DNA from 3 places in the Halomonas sp. R57-5 genome. Region 1 is predicted to be linked to each of the others. Evidence: predicted binding sites of a transcription regulator. Region 1 holds the regulator's gene; each other region holds the start of a gene.
What was found. The regulator PhoB, encoded in region 1, activates phosphate uptake and scavenging genes when phosphate is short. The targets are predictions, from matches to a motif close to TGTCATANNNNTGTCANA.
Positions count from the first base shown of each region.

Region 2: HALO_RS18925 (CYTH domain-containing protein) is a predicted target of PhoB. The motif match lies at 847-864, and genes of this name have one in related genera.
Region 3: HALO_RS08490 (DUF6482 family protein) is a predicted target of PhoB. The motif match lies at 1,047-1,064, and genes of this name have one in related genera.

Region 1 covers NZ_LN813019.1:39,920-42,185, reverse strand. The annotation lists gene phoR (phosphate regulon sensor histidine kinase PhoR) at 1-792, opposite strand, end outside; gene phoB (phosphate regulon transcriptional regulator PhoB) at 795-1,484, opposite strand; gene ubiA (4-hydroxybenzoate octaprenyltransferase) at 1,610-2,266, opposite strand, start outside.
Region 2 covers NZ_LN813019.1:4,162,690-4,164,955, reverse strand. The annotation lists gene HALO_RS18925 (CYTH domain-containing protein) at 1-826, opposite strand, end outside; gene HALO_RS18920 (TIGR00153 family protein) at 964-1,644, shown strand; gene HALO_RS18915 (inorganic phosphate transporter) at 1,655-2,266, shown strand, end outside.
Region 3 covers NZ_LN813019.1:1,856,817-1,859,082, forward strand. The annotation lists gene dnaB (replicative DNA helicase) at 1-556, shown strand, start outside; gene HALO_RS08485 (hypothetical protein) at 680-973, shown strand; gene HALO_RS08490 (DUF6482 family protein) at 1,175-1,477, shown strand; gene HALO_RS08495 (thiol-disulfide oxidoreductase DCC family protein) at 1,495-1,893, opposite strand; gene HALO_RS08500 (cryptochrome/photolyase family protein) at 1,916-2,266, opposite strand, start outside.

The sequences.
Region 1 (2,266 bases):
CGAAAGCAGCAATAAGTCATTGACCAAATTCTGCATCCGCTGGGTCTGTTCCTGCATTTGCTGGATACTACGACCTAATCGCGGCGGCAACTGATCGGCAATATCACTGTAGGTTTCCAAATAGCCGGAGAGCACGGTCAAAGGAGTGCGCAGCTCGTGGGAGACATTGGCAACAAAGTCGCGCCGCATCTGCTCAAGGCGATGCAAGCGGGTGATATCGCGCGCCATCACCAAGCGTTCATCGTCACCGTACAGGGTAATTTGATACTGCAGAATTCGCCGTTCATCAATCGGCGAGGTTAGCGTTAATGGCTCACTGTAGTTACGCGCATTAAAGTAACTGATAAAGCTTGGATCGCGCAGCAGATTGGTAATGTGCTGACCACGGTCATGGGCGGTTTGTAGCCCTAGCATGGCGGTGGCAGCGCTGTTCCACCACTCCAGATCACCGTGACGGTCAAGCATGACCACGCTGTCGCGCATCGCTTCAGACGACTCTTGAATACGCGCTAAGGTAGCGCGCAGACGGCTTTGGGTAATACGCTGGCTTTTTTGATAGCGGTATAAGCGGTCAAATAMCTCGCCCCACATTCCGCGAGCAGCAGGCGGCTCATCGTGTGGGTGAAGGGTGAGCCACTGGTAGAGCTCGCGCAACTGACGTAAATGGTAAAACAGGCATACCGCTAGCCCTGCCGAAAGCCCTAGCCCAGCCGAGCCCAATAGCCAACCTAAGCAAGTACCCAGCGTGGACAGCCACGCTATTCGCCACAGCTCACGACTCCATAAACGCACATTTACACCCGTGCAGAGAAACGGTAACCGGTACCCCGAACCGTTTGAATCAGGTTTTGATGCACGTCGCCCAGCGCTTTGCGCAAGCGGCGAATATGCACATCGACCGTGCGTTCTTCGACGTAGACGTTGCCGCCCCACACTTGGTCAAGCAGTTGGCTACGCGTGTAAGCGCGCTCTTGATGGGTCATAAAAAACTGCAGCAAACGGTACTCGGTAGGCCCCATTTCCAGCGCTTTGCCGTGGGCGCTGACCCGGTGGCTTACCGGATCAAGTAGCAGACCGTTAATCTCTATCGGGTCTTCAACCCCACGCGGGGTCGCACGGCGCAGCACCGCCTTTAACCGAGCCACCAATTCCCGGGGTGAAAAGGGCTTGGTGATATAGTCATCGGCACCGGCTTCAAGCCCTTGAATTTTATTATCCTCTTCGCCTTTAGCGGTGAGCATAATAATAGGAATTTCGGCGGTAGCTTCTTCACGCTTTAAGCGCCTTGCCAGCTCAATTCCGCTAGTGCCCGGCATCATCCAGTCCAGCAGCAGTAGATCGGGTTGGTGGTCAACCACCATAGCATGAGCATCTTGGGCATTATCCGCTTCGAGCACGCGATAGTCAGCCATTTCCAGCGCTACCGCGATCATCTCGCGAATCGACGCTTCATCATCGACAATCAGAACGGTCTTGGCGGTCATACCAGAGCCTCACGGTGTTCGAAAAAACTAGTTCAAAGAAAGCGAATTCAAAGAAAAACAGTTMAATGACATGTCAATGACGATAACACCATGACTTGATGACAGTTACATGMCAACCGCCGAGATTACCCAGTGATAGGCCACCAACTTAGCGCGATACCGGCAAAAATCAGTAGCCCCGACCAGTGATTATTGAGAAACGCCTGGAAGCAGGGATCCCGCTCCTGATAGCGAATTAAGCGCTGCTGATGCAGGAAAGTCGCCGCCATGGCCGCAAGCCCTAACCAGAAGAATCCACCTAAACCAACCCGCCAGCCTACCCAGGCCAACAACCCCAGAGTGGCTAACTGGAGCAGGCCGATAATCAAACGATCCGCGTTTCCAAACAGCACGGCCGTCGATTTAATGCCAATTTTTAAATCGTCGTCGCGATCGACCATGGCGTACTGGGTATCATAGGCCACTGTCCAGCACACATTAGCGCAGAATAGCAGCCATGCTTCCAGCGGCACGTGGCCAAGCACGGCGCCAAAAGCCATCGGAATTGCCCAGGAAAAAGCCGCGCCCAGCACCACCTGGGGAAAGTGGGTATAGCGCTTCATAAACGGATAAATAATCGCCAGCAGCACCCCGCCCAGCGAGAGCAGCACCGTAAACCAGTTGGTTAGTAGTACCAGAATAAACGCCGCGGCCACCAGGGCAATAAACAGCAGCTGCGCCTCGGTTTCGCTGATCCGGCCCGTGGCTAATGGACGGTTTTTGGTACGTTTCACATGGCCGTC
Region 2 (2,266 bases), 910 kb from region 1:
GGCCATGCTTATCAAGCGCGCTGGGAAGCGCCTGGGCATAGCTGCGCGCAGTAGTGTCCAGCGCGGGATGGTCGGCGAGGGCGATCAACGCCTGCTGGGCGTCGCTAAGAAAGCTGGCCTGCTGGCTGTCGTGATAGGCGTCCAGCGCCAGCGTGGCGCGGTGCAGCCACTCCGCCGGAGAGTGCGCTTCGGGTAGCGGCCAGTGTTGGGTGCTAAGGGCATTGCCACGGGACGCCTTGCTGCTATCCGAAGGCCGAAGCGGTACTTGTTCGGCAAGCTTAAGCGCCAGCGCCCACAACGCTTCCGGCTCGCCGCCTTTTAATTCGAGCTCTGCCTCGCGAATTGGCGTGCGGTAGCCGCCGCAAATAATCTCACCTTCATCCAACACCAATTCAATATGACTCTGCTGACCTTGTGCGCCCTCTTTTAGCTGCCAGCTACGCCGTGTGAAATCAGTGCTGAGCTGGGGGGCGAGGGCATCAAGTACACCGCTGAGCTCMCCTTGAAAAGGGGGCAGCGCGGCAAGCGAGGTGAGGTCCAGCTGCGGGCCAGCCMCCTGCCACTCCCACTCTTCGCGTTGCGAGAGCCCGCCGCCGCCCTGGCCTGCGGTTTTTACCGTTTGCAGCACCTGGCCGTCTACCTGGCGTAGGCGTAGCGCAATACGTGCCTTGGCCAAATCGCCCTGGGGGGTATCAAAGTAGGTATTGGTCAGCGTTTGTTTACGCGCGGCGTGTGAAGCGAGATACGGGTGTTGAGTAAGCGCCGCAGGCCCAGTCGGGGCAAGGGCCAGTTTAAGTTCCACTTCCATGGGGGTTGGGCTTTTCATGACGCTAGCCACCTCGTTATCGTGACATTTAGATGAATATTTGATTACATTTGTGAACTTTTCATGACGGCGACGGGCGCACTCTTTATACTGGCGCCGCCATTTCCAGGCTCCCCGAAAACAGGCTAAAAGGCATTATGGTTACCTCCAACCCTTTTTCTTCGATGTTCGGCCGCTCGCCATTCCAGCCGTTATTGGCGCATATCGTCAAGGCCAATGAGTGCGCCGATCAGCTGTTGCCGTTTTTTGAAGCAACCCTAGCTGATGACTGGGACAAAGCGGCAGAACTGCGCGAAAACGTCACCCGCTTAGAGCACGACGCCGATACGCTGAAAACAGAGCTGCGGTTGAACCTGCCCAACACCATGTTTCTACCGGTGTCGCGCTCTGACCTGCTCGATCTGATCAGCGTGCAGGACAAAATCGCCAATAAGGTACGTGACATTACCGGCATTATGCTGGGGCGTAAAATGCGCGTGCCGGATGAGTTGGCCGAGCCAATGCGTGCTTATATCCAAACCAGCGTTGCCTGCGTGGCCCAGGCACGCCAAGCGCTAGAAGAGTTGAAAGACCTGCTGGAGTCCGGCTTTGGCAAAAACGTCTCAGACGTGATGCAGAAGATGATCCGTGAGCTGCACACCCTCGAACACCAAGCCGATGATCAACAGATCACCATTCGCCGTCAGCTGTTTGCGCTTGAGAGCCAGCTACCGCCGGTGGATGTGATCTTTCTGTACAAGATCATTGAATGGGTTGGCGAACTATCCGATCGCGCCGAGCGCGTAGGTAGCCGTCTGCAGATCCTGACTGCCCGCTAAGGGGACTTTCATGCTGATTATTGCCCAGTACGGTGAAATCTTCATTATTTTGGCCTGTTTGTTTGGCTTCTTTATGGCATGGGGCGTTGGTGCGAACGACGTAGCCAACGCCATGGGAACCTCGGTGGGGTCGAAAGCGATCACCATCAAGCAAGCCATCCTGATTGCTGTCATTTTTGAATTTCTGGGTGCTTGGCTAGCCGGTGGTGAAGTTACCAATACGATCCGTAAAGGTATCATCGACCCCGAACTGCTACAGGACGACCCGCAATTGCTGGTTTACGGCATGCTGGCAGCACTGCTGGCAGCGGGAACATGGCTGTTGGTGGCTTCCATGAAAGGTTGGCCGGTTTCCACGACGCACTCGATTGTCGGCGCGATCGTAGGCTTTGCGGTCGCAGGGCTAGGCCCTGCCACGGTGGACTGGGGCGCGGTAGGCACGATTGCCGCTAGTTGGGTGGTCTCCCCCTTGTTGGCAGGCACCATCGGTTTCGTGCTGTTTAAATCGGTACACCACTTGATATTCGAGGACGCCAACCCGTTCACAGCTGCCAAACGCTACGTACCTGGCTATGTGTTTCTGGTAGGTTTCATCGTTGCGATGGTCACGCTGACCAAAGGG
Region 3 (2,266 bases), 1.8 Mb from region 1:
AGATGAGGATTGGCCGCGTTTAACCTCCGCGGTTAATCTGCTCAAAGATAAGCAGCTGTTTATTGATGACACTGCCGCCTTATCGCCTAACGAGATGCGCTCACGGTTGCGGCGTGTGGTGCGTGAACACGGCAATATCGCGCTGGTCATGATCGATTATCTTCAGTTAATGCAGATTCCCGGCTTCAATGAAAACCGTACCGGTGAGATTTCTGAAATTTCACGCTCCTTGAAGGGCTTGGCAAAAGAGTTTAACTGCCCGGTGGTTGCGCTCTCACAGTTGAACCGCTCATTGGAGCAGCGCCCCAATAAACGTCCGGTTATGTCGGATTTGAGGGAGTCTGGAGCGATTGAGCAGGATGCGGACGTTATTGCCTTCGTTTATCGCGATGAAGTCTATAATCCAGATAACCCCGACAATCAGGGTATTGCCGAGTTAATTATCGGTAAGCAGCGTAATGGGCCTATCGGCACGGTACATATGGCGTTTATCGGCAAATATACCCGCTTTGAGGATTTGGCGCCGGATAGTTACGGCCAAGCCTTCGGCGACTAAGTTTTGATGACCGGTTCTTGATGACAGGTTTCTTTTATTACAGGCGAGTGATGAGTCACTTGAGGATGGGGAGCGAGTTCGTATAATGCCCCACCCACGATATGCAAAAAATGGGAGTAGCACATGGCAGGTGGATTTCGGCGCGGTAATCGGCAGCGTCTTCCTAAACTTGAGGGGCGCGGTGAGCTAGAGGCGCTAGAGCGCGAGGGCCCTTTCAAAGAGTGGTTGGGTATGCCAGACCTTTATCGCTACCATTTGGTCGTGGCAGGCGAGAAGTATAGCTACCAGACCGAAGACGGTGAGCTGCCCGTGACCGTGGGGGATAAGGTGGTGTTCCGTTACAAAGAGACCAAAGGCGGCAACTGGATTGACCGCAATTCGCTGGGTAAAGCCATCGACCCCTCTGAATATCAATGATGTCTTGACCTTCCGGTCAGGAACTCTCTTGCACTATTGGCCTCCTAGCTATTAATGTCTAGTGATTGCTTGTTGTCATTACATTGCAATGACGGGGCAACAGAAGTGTCATGGGGTGCAGTCATGCTGTGCCCTGATGACATATCTGAAGGCATACCGTCTGACATTCCTTATGACATCGCCAAATAATAGGAGGGAACCATGGAACTGAAGGATCTTAAGCAGTTTGTCGCCAGTCACGACAACTTTGAAATTCGCGTGATTACCCATTCGGGTAGCCGCTTTTATCAGGTTGAACTGGAAGACGTTGAAGGCGAGCGGCACATGCTGATGCAGCGTACCAAGCCGATGCTATTTCGCTCGCTGGACGATGCCTATATGGAGCTTAAGCGTGCTGGGATTCACCGTGCTTACTTAGTGCAGCATGTGCCCCACGACGAAGTGATTGGCCGCGATGCGCATTATAGCGAGCCGCTGACATCGCGCATGCCGCTTGTTTTCTAAGGCGCTATTCTCACCCATTAACGTTTAGCCTGACGCTTTTCCCACCACCGCCCAAGCCGAATTCGACGACGGGCAAAAAACCGGTAACCGGCGTTCATTGCGCCGTATAGAGCCGGTAAGCACGAAAGCCTCACCAGCCGCCGATAGCCCAACACTGCATAGAGGGCACGGCTGGCATCCATACCGATAAACCACTCTCCTTGGCTGTCGCGCAGGTGCAACTGGCCCATCATGGCGTTAAATTCTTTTCCATACTCATGGGCGTTAAAGTCCTGAGCCTGAATATCGACCAGCGCGATGTGTTCCCGATGGCGATGCTTTTCCAGCCACGCAACTTCCTGCTGGCAAAAGGGGCAGTGGCCGTCGTGAAATAGCGTGACCGGCGGTAACGCGTTTAACGGTGCGAAGCGGCTCATGGTGACTCCTGGTTGGTATTGTTCATATGGGTATCGATCGTATGCCATCGGTTTTGGTAGTGGCATAGCCGGCGGTGTGACAGGCTTGCCCATAGCCAGGTGACACTTCCAGTTGAGCCAAGAAGCTTTCAGCCTGTTGGCGCATTGCTTCACGCTTGTCATCGGACATTCTGCTGAGCGAGCCGTAAATTAGCTTCATGCGCGGGTTCTGGTTCAATTGCTCGGCATTAGTTTCCAGGAAGTGCCAGTAAAGGCTGTTGAAAGGGCAGGCCTTTGGCCCTGTAACCTGCTTAGGCGAGTAGCGACAGTGCTGGCAATGATCTGACATCTTGTCGATATATTTACCCGATGCACAATAAGGTTTGGAGCCCAT